DNA from 3 places in the Jeotgalibacillus sp. JSM ZJ347 genome. Region 3 is predicted to be linked to each of the others. Evidence: riboswitches for the same ligand, from Rfam matches in the RefSeq annotation. Region 3 holds a riboswitch; each other region holds the start of a gene.
What was found. A riboswitch is a leader RNA that binds a small molecule or an ion and turns the genes downstream of it on or off. The one in region 3 is predicted to bind cyclic di-GMP.
Positions count from the first base shown of each region.

Region 1: linked by a shared signal. The riboswitch ahead of ACH6CZ_RS07195 (amidase) and the one ahead of ACH6CZ_RS14550 (anti-repressor SinI family protein) in region 3 are both predicted to bind cyclic di-GMP.
Region 2: linked by a shared signal. The riboswitch ahead of ACH6CZ_RS06445 (HD-GYP domain-containing protein) and the one ahead of ACH6CZ_RS14550 (anti-repressor SinI family protein) in region 3 are both predicted to bind cyclic di-GMP.

Region 1 is NZ_JBISEN010000002.1:255,743-261,588, reverse strand. It holds gene ACH6CZ_RS07200 (diguanylate cyclase) at 1-1,486, opposite strand, end outside; gene ACH6CZ_RS07195 (amidase) at 1,611-2,483, opposite strand; cyclic di-GMP riboswitch class I at 2,525-2,601, opposite strand; gene ACH6CZ_RS07190 (ABC transporter permease) at 2,660-3,418, opposite strand; gene ACH6CZ_RS07185 (ABC transporter ATP-binding protein) at 3,415-4,146, opposite strand; gene ACH6CZ_RS07180 (thioredoxin family protein) at 4,240-4,572, opposite strand; gene ACH6CZ_RS07175 (MFS transporter) at 4,617-5,774, opposite strand.
Region 2 is NZ_JBISEN010000002.1:103,882-109,727, forward strand. It holds gene ACH6CZ_RS06425 (formylglycine-generating enzyme family protein) at 1-329, shown strand, start outside; gene ACH6CZ_RS06430 (LysR family transcriptional regulator) at 454-1,335, shown strand; gene ACH6CZ_RS06435 (GGDEF domain-containing protein) at 1,534-2,625, opposite strand; gene ACH6CZ_RS06440 (TetR/AcrR family transcriptional regulator) at 3,089-3,679, shown strand; cyclic di-GMP riboswitch class II at 3,680-3,762, shown strand; gene ACH6CZ_RS06445 (HD-GYP domain-containing protein) at 3,771-4,406, shown strand; gene ACH6CZ_RS06450 (NAD(P)/FAD-dependent oxidoreductase) at 4,467-5,693, opposite strand.
Region 3 is NZ_JBISEN010000006.1:65,578-71,423, reverse strand. It holds gene purD (phosphoribosylamine--glycine ligase) at 1-1,213, shown strand, start outside; cyclic di-GMP riboswitch class I at 1,726-1,823, shown strand; gene ACH6CZ_RS14550 (anti-repressor SinI family protein) at 1,858-2,004, shown strand; gene ACH6CZ_RS14545 (helix-turn-helix domain-containing protein) at 2,056-2,376, opposite strand; gene ACH6CZ_RS14540 (adenine deaminase C-terminal domain-containing protein) at 2,715-4,454, shown strand; gene ACH6CZ_RS14535 (YerC/YecD family TrpR-related protein) at 4,531-4,848, shown strand; gene pcrB (heptaprenylglyceryl phosphate synthase) at 5,170-5,846, shown strand, end outside.

The DNA.
Region 1 (5,846 bases), on a different contig from region 3:
GAATATTTTTAGTTCCATATAATTCTCTAAGCTTTGCAAGCACCTCGATCCCATCCATTTTAGGCATCATTCCATCAAGTAGGATCATATATTTTTTGCCTGGCACATACCAATCATCCTGCAGAAAATCAACGCCGTTCGAATAGGTTCTCACACTGACAGAACGTCCGCCAACTTTTCCGCGTCTTTCAAAGTGATCCTTCAGCATCTCTCTTACCAGTTCGTCGTCATCTACTACAATCAGCATCATTTGTTCAGCCGCAAGTTGCATTTGAATAACCTCTGTATAGCGTACAGTACAATTTCTCCCTTTTTCTTTTGCAAAATAAAGAGATTTATCAGCACACTCAATAATCTCTTTTACGTGAACAGTCTGATGCCATTCCATCAAACCTGCTGAGAACTGTACGTTAAATTCCTGCTCTCCTGCTGTAAACACCTGTTGATTGAAAGTCTCCCGCCAGTTCTGCATTTTCTTCTCCGCTTCTTGATACGTTGTATCCGGCAGGATCACTGAGAACTCCTCTCCTCCAAAGCGGATTAATCGATCTCCGGGATCTTTCGTTTCTAATATTATATTCGCAAAAGCCTTCAGCACCTCATCACCGGCAGGGTGACCATAAGAATCATTCACCTGCTTAAAATGATCCAAATCAACCATGGCGAACACAGCTGAACTCATATCACCATCAACCATTTTCTTCGTCACTTTCAGGACTTCCTGATCAAGACAGTCTCTCTTCAGCGCACCGGTCAAGAAATCATTTCTAATTTGCCTGAGGAGCATATTCCGTTGAAACATCCGGTTTTTTAAAAAAGGAATGATAATATTTTCATTTATCGGCTTTCCGATTACATCCAGTACACCCGTTTCATAAGCTGCGATTCTTTTTTCATCTGTCAATTCCCCGCTTACAAGCACAATTGGCGTAAGGTCTTTTCTGGCTTTCTTCATCATTTCACTGATCAATGGATCTTCACCTTCCGACAGCAAACCCAGATCAACGATCAATAAGTCCGGTGACAGATCATAGTAATGTTCCAGTCCCTTTGTGAGTGTCACTGCTGTAATTACCTGAAATTCGTGTTCTTCAAGAAAGCCTTTCATTCTTTTAAGAAACTCAACATCCTTTTCTATCATCAGAATGAATGGAATATCTTCGTATTGATAATCCTCTTCTCTCTGCAGGTCTTCTTCAAGCCGGTCAATCGTTGCCGCCTGCTGCACGATAGTCTCAGTTTGAGGTATTGAAAAAAATTTTCTCCATTCATTTCCTGATAATACCCGCATACTGTCTTCCTTAAGCTCCGACAGGGCCCGCTCAGCCTGATTGGATAGTTCTGTCAGTCCGATTGTTCCCGCTGTTCCTTTTAATCCATGGAAGAAGCGATAACACTCATCTTCAGTAACAGCGTCTTTTGCACTCCACTCCCTTACTGTCTGTTCGATTCTTTTATTCAACATCTCCTGATATTTTGTACTCATATGCTCCACATCCTATGTAAATGTTCGTATTTTCACATTAGCATTCTGTTCTTTTTTCCTATTATACAACTCTTTTAACAACGAAAAAAACTTTCCTTTTAATTTAAGGAAAGTTTTTTAAGTTTTAAGGCCTCAGAGTTTTCCAGCTTTCAGTATGATGAATGGCAAAACCTTTGAAACTCGCATAGTTCTTTACTTGATCGTATACTCGGTCCAGTTCCTGTTTCATCACAGCTTCGCCTTCCTGGTAAAAGGTCAGATAATCTCCTTCAGCTGTCATCCCCGTTTCCACTCCTATCGTGACAGGTTTCCCCAGCTTTTGACCGTGTTCCAGTTCATGCAGTGTTAATGGAATCAGCGCAGCCGCAGAATCGCGATAAGCCATGATTGTAACACTGTCCGTTTCCTTCTGAACCCAGTCAGAGAGTAACCCGGTTCCATATGTGTTTTTATATTTAATTTCATCAAACCAAAAAGGAACATCCGCTTCTATCCCGATATTTAATTGACCCGCTTTATCACCAGCCTCTTTCATCAGAGACTGATAGGCTTTAATCACAGTCGCACGTTTTGAATTCCACCCGCTGTACAGGTACGGTTCAACATCCAGATGAATTCCCTTAAAGTCAGCGTCTGCTGGTGAAGCCACCTGATATTGCTCTACCCAGCCAAGCAGCTGTCTCAGCTGCAGATATCCCTTTGGTGCAGCCCAGTCCGGTGCACCATCAAGCGCATACACGTCGATCCCTCTTGCTGTCGCACCTTGAATAAATGACCGGTAGACGTCAACGGAGACGTCATGATCAATCTGTACATATACTTTCGTTACCTGTTTTTCAGTTAAAAAGTTCAGTGTGTCAGGCGTTTCATTAATCAACGACCATGGGTTCCATAACCATGTGGCTCTTTCAATTGTTGAAGCTTTTGCAGGTATTGACATACTATACACCATTCCTACAATTAGACATACTAGCGCAGAACAAATCACCTTTTTCACGTTGTCCTCCATTCTATAAGGTGGGCCTCATAGAATGAGAACCCGGCAGCCAGACAACCATTTGACAGGTTCACGGCTTTGCGTCCTTCCCTTTCGGAGAAGTTTGCCCTTATCAGATTCGTTTGTAAAAATTATACGACCATTTAGAAGGGACGTCTACGCAAAAATAATTTGCATTATTTTTTCTCAGGCTTTAATAGCTGCATACGTTCATTAAATAACGTCGGGTATGAAAGAAAACCTAGCATTGCACTTGTCACAACCGCTGTGGTCAATAAAAGGAAGATAATCAACAGCTGAAACATGACTGCCTGCAGTGGGTCTGCACCTGCAATAATCTGACCGCTCATCATACCGGGAAGCTGAACAAGTCCGATTGTCTTCTGACTTTCGATTGTCGGAATTGTACTTGCCTGAATTGATGCAATCAGAGGCCGGTGAATGGCCTGTTTCGGTGTGCCGCCCAGTGATAGGATGAGCTCAGTCTCAGCTTCTTTTGATTCGATTTCAGAAGTGAAACGGTTTAAAAACAAGATTGATAAAACCATTGAGTTACCAATTACCATTCCGCTGATTGGAATTATATACTGCGCAGTAGCCGGTGTGATATTCAGACCGAGCAAAATGCCCTGCGTCAACACTTCAATAAATACAAATGTCACAATCAGCTTCCATGTGATGCCTTTAATCGAAACGCCTTTTTTACGCGCATTCTGAACTGCTGCACCAATAATCAGTAACACCATGAGAAAGATATAGAAAAAGTTCTCCGCATTAAATACAAACTGCAGAATATAACCAACTGCAAGGAGCTGGATGATCGCTCTTATCGTGGCAACAACTGCATCCTTTTCAAGACCGAGGTTCAGTGTTTTTGACAAAACAAGGGGAATCAATACGAAAATAAGTGATAAACCAAGTAAAAGAAAACTCATTCCGCTTCCCCCTTTACAAAGGTTTTAACTCTTGGGTTCTGCGGGTCCTTCAGCAGGCTGCTTTCACCTGTTTCTACGAGCTCCCCGTCCATCATGACCCAGGTGTATTCACCAATTGATAACGCCTGCCGCAGGTTGTGTGTGATCCACATGATCGTTGTCTGATAAGTTTCATTGATTCTGACAATCAGCTCTTCAACTTCCTGCTGGGATACACGGTCAAGCGATGAAGTAATCTCATCGAGAAGCAGAATCTCAGGCTTCATCACTAGTGTTCTTGCAATCGACACCTTCTGCCGCTGACCACCTGATAGGTCCTTTGCATCCCGTTCAAGAAAACTTTCATCAAGACCAACAAGCCTGATCATCTCTTCTGCTGTTTCATCGGAGAGCTCTTTACCCTGAAGTTCAAAGGGCAGCGCCATGTTTTTACGCACGGTACCCGGTACCATTGTGGCTGTTTGCAGCGCAATCCCCACTTTTCTTCTGAGCTCAACCGGCTCGTATGAAGAAATTCTCTGATCATCTATATAGATCTCACCTGAATCAGGGGAAATCAATCCGTTGCAAAGCCTGAATAGTGTTGTTTTACCTGCACCGGACGGCCCTACAAGTGTGGTAATTCTGTTTTTCGGAAACCAGCCTGTAATATCGTGCAGGATTTTCGTGTCGCCTGATTGATAATTTACATGGCTGAACTGAATTGCAGCCTGAGCATCTTTTGTCATTGTCATTACTTCCTTTTTTCTTATTTATAATTATTATAATGTAATAATGATAATAAATAAATCACAAAAAGGCAAGCTGAGCAGCCTGCCTTTTTATTGTTCCAGAATGTCGGTCATTTTATCTAATGAATCCCTGAATTCTTCCACTCTAATAAACCTTGCATCTCTTAATAGCTCTTTTCCATCAGAGAAAATCAGCACGACCGGCACGGTGAAGATAGATAGTTTCCCGGCCACTTCTTCATATTCATCAGCAAGGATATGACCAAATTCAACCTCAGGATAATCTTCCATCACCTGCTGAATTTTCGGAAGCAGTGCGTGACATACACTGCAGCCATCCCGTGAAATATATAGTACGCTTAACGGTTGTTTCATCATATGGTCAAGTTCTTCATTTGAACGAACCTCAGTATATGTCCTCATGTTCAGGTCACCTCTATCCCTTCATTACCCTTGATCAGCTCAAACTACACCCGCCGTTTTTTAAGCGATGTACGGTCAGCTGTTACCCATAGCATCACCTGAAGTACGCCCATCATACAAATAATTGCCGTCATGCCATATAGCGCATTGAGGTAGCTTCCTGTCAGATCATACACTGCCCCTACGCCAAGCGGACCGAGTGCAGAAATGATGTAACCGCCACCCTGTGACATTGCTGCCCACGCACTCGCTTTCTGGTAAGAATCTGTTTCTATAATTGGGAGCATTAAAGCAAGCGGGAACAATCCACCCGCGCCAAGACCGATCAGCAGCATCGCTACAAGCGGCTGTCCTCCGGCAATCAGCAGAATCACACCGGTCAGTTCAATCACTGTACACCCAATTAAGGTTGGGAACACGTAACCAAATCTCGCTACAAGGCTTGGTATGATAAATGATGAAGGAATCTGAATTAAAACGAATGCAGTTAACATTGAACCGGCAATAACAGAGTTATAGCCCATACTCTGAATAATCGGTGCGCCCCATGCCGTCACCGAATAGAAAATACTCGACATCAGCCCGAAAAATAACAAAATGAGCCACGCGCGTCCGCTTGTCCAGGGCAGCGCTGTTTTTTCAGGGAGCCCTGACTGCTTTTTACCGGGGAATCTGATCCAGATAACCATTGCAGCAAGTCCAAGCACTGCCCAGATCGCAAGCGCAGGCTCCCAGTTTCCAAGAGATTCATAGATCGGTGCTGATATCCCGGTTGCACTGCCGGCCCCAATTGCCATCGAAACAGTATAAACACCAACGACTCCCGGCTTTGTCGGAAAGTACTGCTTGATAAAACCCGATACAAGCGGGCCCGCCACACCAATCCCAACACCGGCTAAAAATGCAGTTACAATTAATAAAGGGACTGTACCGAAAAAACCTCGTAATGCAGTCGCAATTGTAATTAAAACAAGAGCATAGAAAATTCCCCGCTCGAGACCGACGCGCTCACTGATTTTCGTGGCCAGCGGCGCAAAAATCCCCATACACAATACAGGCAGCGTTGTTAAAAGCCCTGCGGTTGTTCCGCTCATGCCAAGATCCTGCTGAATTGTATCCAGTAGTGGTGCGACGGATGTAATCGCCGGTCTCAGATTAATAGATATAAGAAATAATGCAATGATTAAATACCAGATTTTCATTACGACACCAACTTATTTAAAGAATAAGAGCTTTGCCTGGTGGCAAAGCTCACTCAACCTTACTACTTTTTA
Region 2 (5,846 bases), on a different contig from region 3:
CGGTGACCAATACAGAAGCGGATGGATATGTAGGAACTGCGCCGGTCCATACTTTCCCTCCCAACGGTTTTGGACTATACAACATGGCAGGGAATGTATGGGAATGGTGTTCGAACTTGTTTGACAGTCAAAGAACAGGCAATACCACCGTTTCGGAATTTACACCTGAACGTCCAAAAGCAATGCGCGGAGGCTCTTACTTGTGTCATAAGTCTTATTGCAACCGATACAGAGTCGCAGCCAGAAGTTCAAACACACCGGATAGTTCTTCCGGTAACATAGGTTTTCGCTGTGCTTTAGATCCGCATGACAATGCTAGCTTAGATTAACAATTTAATAAATTTTGGATTGAAAACATACTTCCCAAGGGCATGCGCTTTGAAACATTTAAGTAGACTGTAGAATTACTTGGATTAAAGAATGTTGTTCCAAAGAAAAGGATGACGACAATTCATGAATATAGACAACTTACGTATGTTTTGCCTGGTTGCAGATGAAGGGAGTGTGAGTCAGGCAGCTCGTCTCAGTTATATATCTCAACCAGCTGTGACTAAAAAAATCAGACAACTGGAAAATCGCTACGGAGCTTCTTTATTTAACCGATCGGATGGCAGATTAACATTATCTAAAGCGGGAAAGGTTTTATATCCATATGCTAAGAATATTGTGGAATTAGATAGCAGTTCCTTTCAAGTCATTAAAGAAGTTTCAGGTTTAACGGACCTTACTTTAAACGTTGGAGCCAGTCAGACAATTGGAGAATACTTACTACCCAATATACTGGGGGACTATAAGAAGAAGTATGAAGAAACGATGTTTAGTCTTTTAATTGGAAATACACCCTATGTTTTATCAAAATTGGATGAGAATGAAATTGACATTGCGCTTGTAGAGGGAGAGGTAGACCATTCCAAATACTCTGTTAGAAAATTTGCAGATGATGAATTAATTCTGATTACCTCTTATCATCATCAATGGAAGGATCGGGAATCCATAGGAGTTCATGAATTGTCAGAGGAAAAAATGATCTGGAGAGAAAAAAATTCAGGAACCAGACTGATTGTTGAAAATGCATTAAAGGATTGTGGGGTGCTGGAACGCATAGAGAATGCAATGGAACTTGGAAGTATACAATCAATAAAAAGTGCTATTGAAGTCAATCTGGGGATTGGTATCATACCAAGATTGACAGTAACAAAAGAATTGCAATTCAATATTCTAAGGGAGGTTCGAATAAAAGATTTTAACATAACGAGAAATCTGTGGGTCGTTCAAAAAGAACAACGATTTAAAAAAAGTACTTTGACCAATTTTGAAAATTTTTTACTAATATGAATATTTTTAAAATGATCCGCTGAAGAACGACCCTGTGCGAGAACCCACTTCCACTCAATTCATATGATTTATATAAATATAATTGTGTGGAAGTAGTTCATAACAACAAGTGATAAATGTTCAAGACACCGAAAAACTTCACCTAAAACCCAACGTCCTCATCTCTTTATTCCGCCTACCCTATCCGGCAAAGTCAATTCAGCTGGATACCACTCTGTTTCTGCCTAACCGTTTGGCTTTATATAATAATTTGTCAGTTGACTCGATCATTGATTCAGGCGTTTCGTCAGCATGCGGATAGGTCGATACACCAATAGATACAGTGATGTTAAGTGGCGATTTCGAGTTAGAAATCTCAAACGAAAAATCTTCAATTGATTTACGGATTCTCTCTGCTATTTTCAATGTTATTTTGTGGCTGCAACCTTTTAAAATAACAGAAAATTCTTCGCCGCCATTCCTTGATACAATATCAAATGAACGAGTGTGCAGGTTTAATATCTTCCCTAATTGCTGTAAAACCTCATCTCCGGCAGCATGGCCATACGTGTCATTCACCCGTTTGAAGAAATCAATATCGATTAATAAAAGAGAGATACTCTCCTGTTTTTCTACAGCTATATTTATACTCTTATTCCACAATTGATCAAACTGCCGGACGTTATTCAATCCGGTTAAAAAATCGATTTCGGACTGTTCTTTATACGTCTGGAAGAGATCTTGAGATTTTTTAAAGTAAGCAATTGCAATGACAGACAGATAGGCACCAATTGAAGAAATCACCCAATACATTGGTACAATCGTTTTTAGTACTTCCACATCACGTACAAGATTAGAAAGTAAAATAGTAAAGACAATATTGGAGAGTAAAATCATATAGGTTACTTTTTTAGTGATATTTGATTTTCCCATTCTTTTGTTGATCATATAAAATCCAATCAGCATTGCCACTATAAAAATCATGCCGGAAAAAGAAGAACTATTCACACCGTAAGCAAATCTGCCGAAAATAATCAGAATTACGCCGATCAGTGCAGGGCGTACCCCGATAAAAAGAATTAAAAGCAGGATTGGAACGAACCTTAAGTCGACAATCGTTTCTTCTGTTACCCGAATGGAAAAATGAATCAGCATAATACCAAGGACGCCACCTGCAAGTCCATCAATCCAATGCATTGCATTCTCTGGAATACGATCTTTGATGATTCGCCATTTTAATTGAAGATAAAAAAAGGTAAGTGCTAGGATAATGCAAATATTAAGAAATAGACCTTCAATGACTAAAATCATACCCTGTGTTCCCCCGTTCACATAATCCTGACATGTAACAACTAAATGAATGATATACATATATACTAACCGATCGTTCAGCTATCTGCATACTATTTTTACCGAATTTTCAGAATAAATAGTTCTATTTAACTATTAACGATTTTGTGTATATGTGTTAAATATTAGTATATAAATACGATGATTGATATAAAATCATTTAGGAAAGGGATGGTTTTTCTGGTCACTAAAAGTGAAAAAAATTTATATAAGCTTGCTAAGTTAGCTGAATCATCTAATAAAACGAAAGGAGAGTTTAAGACTTTTATCGAAAATAGAAAGAAAGATATTCATATGTCAAAGCTGGATGAAGAGAAGCGGGCGGTCAGAGAAATGATGATCATTCAGTCATATTTTTTGCAGTAATATAACCGAACGTTCGGTTGTCACTATAACGATTCTGATGAAAAAAAGTTGGTGAATTATGAACACGAAACTACTGATTATTCAAAGCGCAATTCGTCTTTTTGCACGGCGTGGCTATGAAGGGGCTTCAATCTCATTAATTTCAGAAGAATCCCAGCTCACAAAATCGTCTATTTACAGCCATTTTTCCAGTAAAGAAGATCTTTATATGAAAGCCCTCGATTACTTAATTAATTTTCATCAGCATTACTGGAGTCGGAAAAGGAGCAGCCTGAAATCTGCTACAACAGAAAAAGCATTAAGTGAAATTTTATGTAACGTCTATCAGACTTCCCAAAAAGAAACCTATTTGTCTGTTTTCTGGCAGCTCGCCCTGATTGCGCCTCCTTCTTCCTTTCAAGAAGACGTAAGTCAGAAAATGCTGCGATCAAAAAATATACTATTAACCTATCTTGAGGAAGTTTTTTTGCACGGGTTAACAACAAATCAAATTACCAGTGAGCACAGCCCCGTTTATCTTGCTCATTCTTTTTATTGCTTATTAGAAGGGGCTACACTGGCTCATTTATATGATTCTGTGACTGATAATGAAAAACTGCTGGAAGTGATGTTAAACATATTTTTGAACGGTATAAACATTAAAAAATAAATCATGCAGAGATGCGATGCACTGTAGTTTTATTTGGGCACTTAAATGACAGGGAGTCATTTGTGCAACCGGCTCTCTGGGAGGTGACTCAATGCAAAGGTCAGCGATCAATCATATAATCCTTCAGGAATCTGAAGAGTTGCTCAGCCAATTAGAAATACATGATGAATGTTCATATATTCATTCATTACAGACTACGGCATACTATATTCACTTTTGTGAATATCTTTCATTAGATCACTGCTTAACGGAAGCTGCAGTGCAATCTGTTTTATTTCATGATATCGGAAAATTAAAAATTCCTTCTGATCTTCTTCAGAAAACAACGAGTCTGACACAACATGAATGGTCACAGCTACAGGAACACCCGGCTTTTTCTTTGGATATTTTACAAGCGCATCAAAACATTCTGATTGATCCGGATATTGTACTGTACCACCACAAAAATATAGATCAGTCAGGCTATCCGAGGTCGAATAAACACATTAACTTAGGTGACGCTGTCCGTATTCTTCGCATCGTTGACAGCTTCGAAGCGATGACCGCTGAACGTCCATACGGGCATGTATTCTCAAGGGATGAAGCCTTATCCGAACTGAAAAAATACGCTGGTAAATATTATGATCAACGATTTATTGACGCCTTTTGCTCATTTTCAAAGTTATTTAGTCTTCCGCAGAAGAAGAGATCAAACGATCGACGATTTGACTGGTATGGGCTGTCATAAAAAAGCACTTCCTCAGTGTTGGAAGTTCTTTTCTGCAAATTAAAGTTTCTAGTATACCAGTCAGACATTCTCCAGCAGCGGCCGGTCCTGCAAATACATCGCTAGATCCTGACTTTTTCCATGTGTAATTTCTTCAGCAATTAACTTCGCCAGCACCTGCCCGTACACCATTCCATTATCGCCAAACGCAAATACAAAATAGCAGCCCGGAAATTCTTCATATTTTCCGACCGCAGGGACTCCATCCACAATCCCGCCATAAGATGAAGCCAAATAAAACTCAGGCTCAACTTTTATATCCGGAAACAATTGATTAAATTCCTTAATTAATTGACGTTTTTTATGAGTTAATTTACTATTTCTGTCTCCTTCTTCATCTGTGTTTTCATCTAATCCGCCTATAATGATCCTGTTGTCTTTTGTCGTTCTTACATATAAATAAGGCCGTGCGGTATCCCAGAGGATTGTCCGGTTATACCATTCTGACAGGTCCTCAACCGGATTTGTGGTGACAGTAAAGGTGCTTGCAAAGGAAGCTTTTTTCTCTTTTTTAATATCCATGCCTTCATATCCTGCCGCAAAGATTACGTGCCGTGCCTCGATGGTATAGCCGTTCTTTGTAGTCACAATCATATTGCCGGTTTCCCGATCAAAGTGCTGTCCATTCATTTCAGTATGTTCGAATACACGTACACCCTGTGCGACCGATTCTTCAAATAAGGCGTGCGTATAGGTGAACGGGTTGATTTCCCCGTCATTGTAGGAGTAAATCGCAGCTTCCCGGCTGAAAGGGTACTTCGCTTCAATCTCATCTCTTTTTAAAAAGTCGACCTCACAGCCATGCTGTTTTAAATAATCATATTCCTTTCGCAGCTTGTACACGTCTTCCGGGCAACTTGCAGAATAAAGGGTGTCTCTTCTGGTGAATTCACAGTCAATGTTTGTATGACTGGACGTTGCTTCAATTTCATCAATTGCTTCCTTCAGCAACTTTAAATGTCTCGCAATGTAGTCTTCTCCAAAGGTATTCACTAAACTGGTGAACATCTTCTCACCGGAATATTGAAGTATGGCAGTATTTGTGACAGTGCTGCCGCTCGCGATCCTTGATTTTTCAATTACAACGACATCGAGATCGTGATCAGCAAGATGATACGCGCACTGTGCACCTGAGCTGCCACCGCCAACAATCAAGACGTCACAGGACAGGTCTGTTTCTAACGAGGGATAAGCTGGTGCATCTGGAAAAGTAGTTGGCCAGTAATAGGTACCGGTTTGACGTTTCATGTGGAACCTCCTAAAAGTAAATTAGATAACGTTACTATGTCCAGATTTCGGTTGTGTATGCCGAGCGCAGTCTGGGTCAGACCCAGACTGCGCTAATCAGGTGTGCAAAACCCACATGCCATGTAAAATAGTATGTAACAATGAAAGAGTAAG
Region 3 (5,846 bases):
TTGCTATAAATTTCATCAGGACACATCAGTTAGTAAGGTATATTGTGCACCGGGTAATGCAGGCATCGCAGCGCATGCTGAATGTGTGGATATTCAGGAAACAGATCAGGGTGAGTTAGTAACGTTTGCAAAAGAAAACAATATTGCCTTAACGGTTATTGGACCCGAGCAGCCGCTTGCTGAAGGGTTGACAGATCTTTTTTTAGCTGAGGGACTGAAAGTATTTGGTCCGACTAAAAAAGCCTCTGCAATTGAGGGCAGTAAAGCATTTGCAAAGGAACTGATGAAAAAATACAGCATCCCGACAGCCGACTACGAAACATTTACAAGCTTTCAGAAGGCATCTGATTACATAAAGAGTAAAGGGGCTCCGATCGTTATTAAAGCAGACGGTCTTGCAGCCGGTAAGGGTGTAGTCGTTGCAATGACTGAAAATGAAGCGCTTGAAGCAGCCGAGGATATGCTTGAACATAACCGCTTTGGTGACTCATCCGGTAAAATCGTAGTAGAAGATTTTCTGGATGGGGAAGAGTTTTCATTTATGTGTCTTGTCAACGGGGGATCTATTATTCCACTTGCGCTCGCCCAGGATCATAAAAGAGCATATGACAATGATAAAGGTCCGAATACGGGTGGCATGGGTGCATATTCACCTGTTGCGCATCTGCCTGCTGAAACAGAAGAAAAGGCAATGAATGAGATTATTGAGCCGGTTGTTCAGGCAATGATGAAAGAAGGGACGCCTTTTACAGGTGTGTTATATGCAGGATTAATTCTGACTGAAGGCGGCCCGAAAGTGATTGAATTCAATGCCCGCTTTGGCGACCCGGAGACGCAGGTTGTTCTGCATAGAATGAAATCTGACCTTGCACTGCTGCTGCTAAACTTGTTAAGAGGTGTAACGGCACAGGCTGAATGGAGTGATCATACGGTTATTGGCGTGGTCCTTGCATCAGAGGGATACCCGGGCTCCTATGAAAAAGAACATTCAGTCCAGACTATACTGGATGCGGAAACATTCTTCTATCACGCGGGTACAAAAGTACATGGCTCTGACATCGTTTCCGACGGAGGAAGAGTGCTCCTTGCTGCCGGATCAGGAGAGGGGATTGAATCGGCACGTGATGAAGTATATCGTGCGCTGGATTCAGTTCACACAGACCATTTTTTCTATAGAAAAGATATTGGCAGTAAAGCATTAAAAAGAAGTTAAAATTTTCAGAAAAATTAACTTATATGGAGCGATTGAGAGCATTTAGTTGAAAAACATTCTTTTTGCACCCTTTAAGAGCGTTTTTCCCTCTTGTATATCACTGACTATCACTTATAATGAGATTACATATATTCTTTATAGAGAACGAGAGGTGATCATATGGTGCGAAAAGAATGTCCTAAATGTATGCGCTCATCCTATAGCAGCGGGTCACGCGAAACCTGGATATGTCCGGTATGCGGTGAAGATCTCACTACATATCCGTCACTTAGAGCAATCTCTTATTACGAACTGAATCAGCATATTCGTCAATCTGTGTACCAGTATTCACCAAAATAAGTCAATTTGATATTGTAACACAAATTTAATGTTGAAAAAGTCAGAATATTTAGGTAAATATGACTATTTATTTACTTTAAACCAAGTGATAATATAAGTCTATAACATAATTCAATACTTAAACTCAAACTTTTAGCCCAATGTTGATCCCGGTGCCGCAATCGCTATGAGAGAACAGAAAAAGGCAAACCATCTGAAAGGATGGGACGCAAAGCTTACGGGTCTAAGGCCAATAAAGAGATAGGGGAGCTATGACGGCTGAGCCGCCTGAAGTACTGTAGAAAGTATTTTAGGAGGGGAATGTAATGGGTCATAAAAATGAAATCGATGTTGAATGGATGGCGCTAATTGAGGAAGCTGTACAAGCGGGAATTTCACAGGAAGAAATCAGAGATTTTCTGGAGAGTGCAGGTTCAGCCAATTGGAGGAGGAATGATTTAGTTGTTGGTTAATTCATACGCGAGACAATGAAAAAGCCTGTGCAAAGTTAGACGCTGCACAGGCTATTTTTGATTGATCCGCCATTTATTAAATTCAATAAACTCTTTAAATTGTTCTTTCGAGATCCCTGACTCCATCGCTGTCTTCGCAAGGTTTACCCATTCACTATCCACATTTTTTTCATCGCTGTCCGGATCCAGTAGAGAGTTGACCGTTACACCAAGTACAGGAGCTATTTTTTCTAAAAATTGGATAGAAGGATTTTTCTGAAGATTTCTCTCAAGAGAACTGATATATGATTTAGCAACGCCTGCCTGTTCAGCCAGTTCAGTCAGCGACATTTTCTTTTCTTTTCTTAAAGCTTTAACGCGGTCTCCAATCATGACAATCACTCTCTTTGCTTAAATATTCTTATATAAATAATATCATACAAATAAAAAAAGACCACTAATAACTGTAATTGAAAAAAATCATTTGACTGAATATTCAATATATTTTTTAACAACATATGATTAATACAGTAAATGTATATTTATCTATCGCACTTAAGAATATTTTAAGATGCTAAAGGAAAAGATTGATGATCAATATGGATTTAAATGTATTTTTTAAAAATAATGTTCACTTATGCACATAATCATTAAAAAGTCACATTTCTTTTGTGCGGTGACGCGTAAAATATGGTAAACTGAATGAAACTTTTAGAGGAATGCTTGGAGTGATGAGAGTGGAACAGAGATTCCCGTGGAAGATCAGTCATTTAAGAGGCCATACCTCCATTTTGGAAGGGAAAAAATCCCCTGATCTTGTACTTGCTGATGTAAATTATTTAAATTCGTCCCTTCATCAATGGGTGAGAGGGAATATATGGATCTATCAGGATAGAATTATTTATGCAGGGAGCGGTATGCCTGAGAAAATGAATGGAACTGAAGTGCTTCACCTTGAGGATAAATGGATTGTACCCGGTTATATTGAACCACATGTCCATCCATTTCAATTGTATAATCCGCAAAGTTTTGGAGAATATGCAGCGAAGCGTGGAACGACCACATTTATTCAGGATAATTTAATGCTCCTTTTATTATGCGACAAAAAGAAAGCGCTTCCTTTTATGCAGCAATTCAAAACTTCACCGCTGACTTACTACTGGTGGAGCAGGCTGGATTCTCAGACTGAGCTTCGCAATGAAGAAGAAGTTTTTACAAATGGTGAAGTGCTTTCCTGGCTTGATGACCCGAGCGTTTTACTTGCTGGGGAGCTGACTTCATGGCCTAAGCTTGCTGAAGGGGATGATCTGCTGCTGAGCTGGGTGCAGGAAGCACGTCTGCGATATAAGAGGGTTGAAGGTCACCTGCCGGGAGCATCAGAAAAGACGATTGCAAAAATGTCGTTGCTCGGTGTAACGGGAGACCATGAAGCGATGACAGGTGATGATGTGTGGAAGCGTCTTGAGCAGGGGCTTGCCGTGACGCTCAGACATTCATCAATCAGACCTGATCTGCCAAAGCTGATTAGAGAACTTAAAGAGCGGAAGCTTTATTCTTTTGACTCATTAATGATGACCACCGATGGCTCAAGTCCGTCATTTTATGAAAGCGGTATCATGGATCAGCTAGTACAGATTGCGATTGATGAGGGTGTAGAACCGATTGAAGCCTATCACATGGCTTCATATGCCATTGCAAAATATTACCGCCTGGATTATATGCAGGGGATGATTGCGACGGGACGACTCGCAACGTTAAATATTCTAAGCGATCCGGAAAATCCGGTGCCTGAATCAGTGATGTCAAAAGGGGAATGGATCTTGAAAGATGGACAGGAGCAGGAACCACAGTTCAAACCCGACTGGTCAGAGATTAACCCGCTTGAGATCGACTGGGAGCTGGAAGCTGACGATCTTCAGTTTTCTATGCCGTGTGGGATCGATATGGTCAATAACGTGATCACCAAGCCATATTCAGTATCCATTGATGCGAGTGTGAACGAGCTTCCTCGGAATAATGATGAGAGCTTTCTCATGCTTGTTGACCGTCACGGAGAATGGAAAATCTGTACGCTGATTAAAGGGTTTGCGAGTACCCTTGGTGGACTGGCTTCTTCTTTTTCAAGCACAGGTGATATTTTACTGATTGGCAAAAGCAAAAAAGATTTGCTGGATGCCTTCAAAAGAATGAAAGAAATCGGTGGAGGCATCGTACTGATGGATCAGGGGGAAATCTTGCATGAGATTCCACTGTCACTTGGCGGTGTCATGTCAGATCAGCCGATGGAAACACTGATTGAGGATGAAAAGAAACTGCGCTGTGTTTTGAAGGAATGCGGGTATTGTTTTGATGATCCTGTGTATACATTGCTATTTCTATCTTCAACTCACTTACCTTATTTAAGGGTGACACAGCGCGGAATCTATGATGTAAAGAAGAAAACGGTACTCTTTCCAACGATAATGCGTTAAAATGTAAAAGAGTCCTATTTTTAGCTGAGCACACGTTTGCTCTTGCAATACTTTTAAAAGGAGCTGTATCTGTCTGATGCAAATCGATAAGTTAAGAGGGAAGGAACTGGACCAGCTATGCGAAGCCGTCCTTTCACTTAAAGACAAAGACGAAGCCTACCGATTCTTTGATGACTTGTGCACAATTAATGAAATACAATCTCTTGCTCAGCGCCTTGAAGTAGCACGTATGCTGCGCGAAGGGAATACTTATCATAAAATAGAAACACAAACCGGTGCAAGCACTGCAACGATCTCGCGCGTAAAGCGCTGCCTGAATTATGGCAATGATACGTATGCAATGGTGCTTGAGCGCGTTCATCAGAGTGGTGACAGCGAGGAAGATAAAGCGTAATATTTTTAAGGGGGCGGGACATTGTGTCTTGCCCTCTTTAATCGTTTCGCTGCGCTTCAGGCGGACGCTTTCCGGACGGAGGTTGCTGAGCCTTCTCGCCTTCGGCTGCGGGGTCTCAGCTGCCCTCTAATCGTCCCGGAGTCACCGCCCGGCCGCAGAAAGCGTCCGCTTGAAACGGAGATCAGAGCCAATATGCTAGAAAACCTCTCCATTTCAGGAGGTTTTTTAACACTTCATATCTTCATCCCCACTTCTCTTTTAGAGTCAGTTTTTCGGTGCTATAATAGTACGGATAATGAGTGTTCGAATGGAGGATTTGGGATGTACGATGTCCGGGAGTGGAAGCATGTATTTAAACTGGACCCTAATAAAGAAATAACTGATGAAGCACTTGAACAAATTTGTGAATCAGGCACAGATGCAGTCATGGTTGGCGGCTCTGATGGCGTAACACTTGAAAACGTACTTGATCTCATGGCAAGAGTACGCAGATATACCGTGCCGTGTGTGCTTGAAGTATCGGCACTTGAAGCCATTACACCGGGCTATGATTTATATTTTATCCCGACCGTTTTAAATACAGAGGACCCGAAATGGTTTAAAGGCCTTCATCATGAAGCAGTGAAAGAACATGGTGACCTGATGAACTGGGAGGAGATTCTTGCAGAAGGATACTGCATTTTGAATCCGGATTGTAAAGCAGCATCATTAACAGGAGCGGATGCAGCAATCAGTGATGACGAGGTCATTGCCTATGCCCGTATGGCTGAACATCTATTTTCACTTCCGGTTTTCTATATGGAATACAGTGGAACCTACGGAGATCCGTCACTTGTAAAACGGGTCAGCAAAGAATTAACAAATACAGTGCTGTTTTACGGTGGCGGTATTAAAAGCGAAAAGGAAGCCAAGGAAATGGCAGCACACGCTGATGTCATCGTGGTCGGTAACATTATTTATGACGACCTGAAAGAAGCGTTGAAAACAGTTTTAGATTA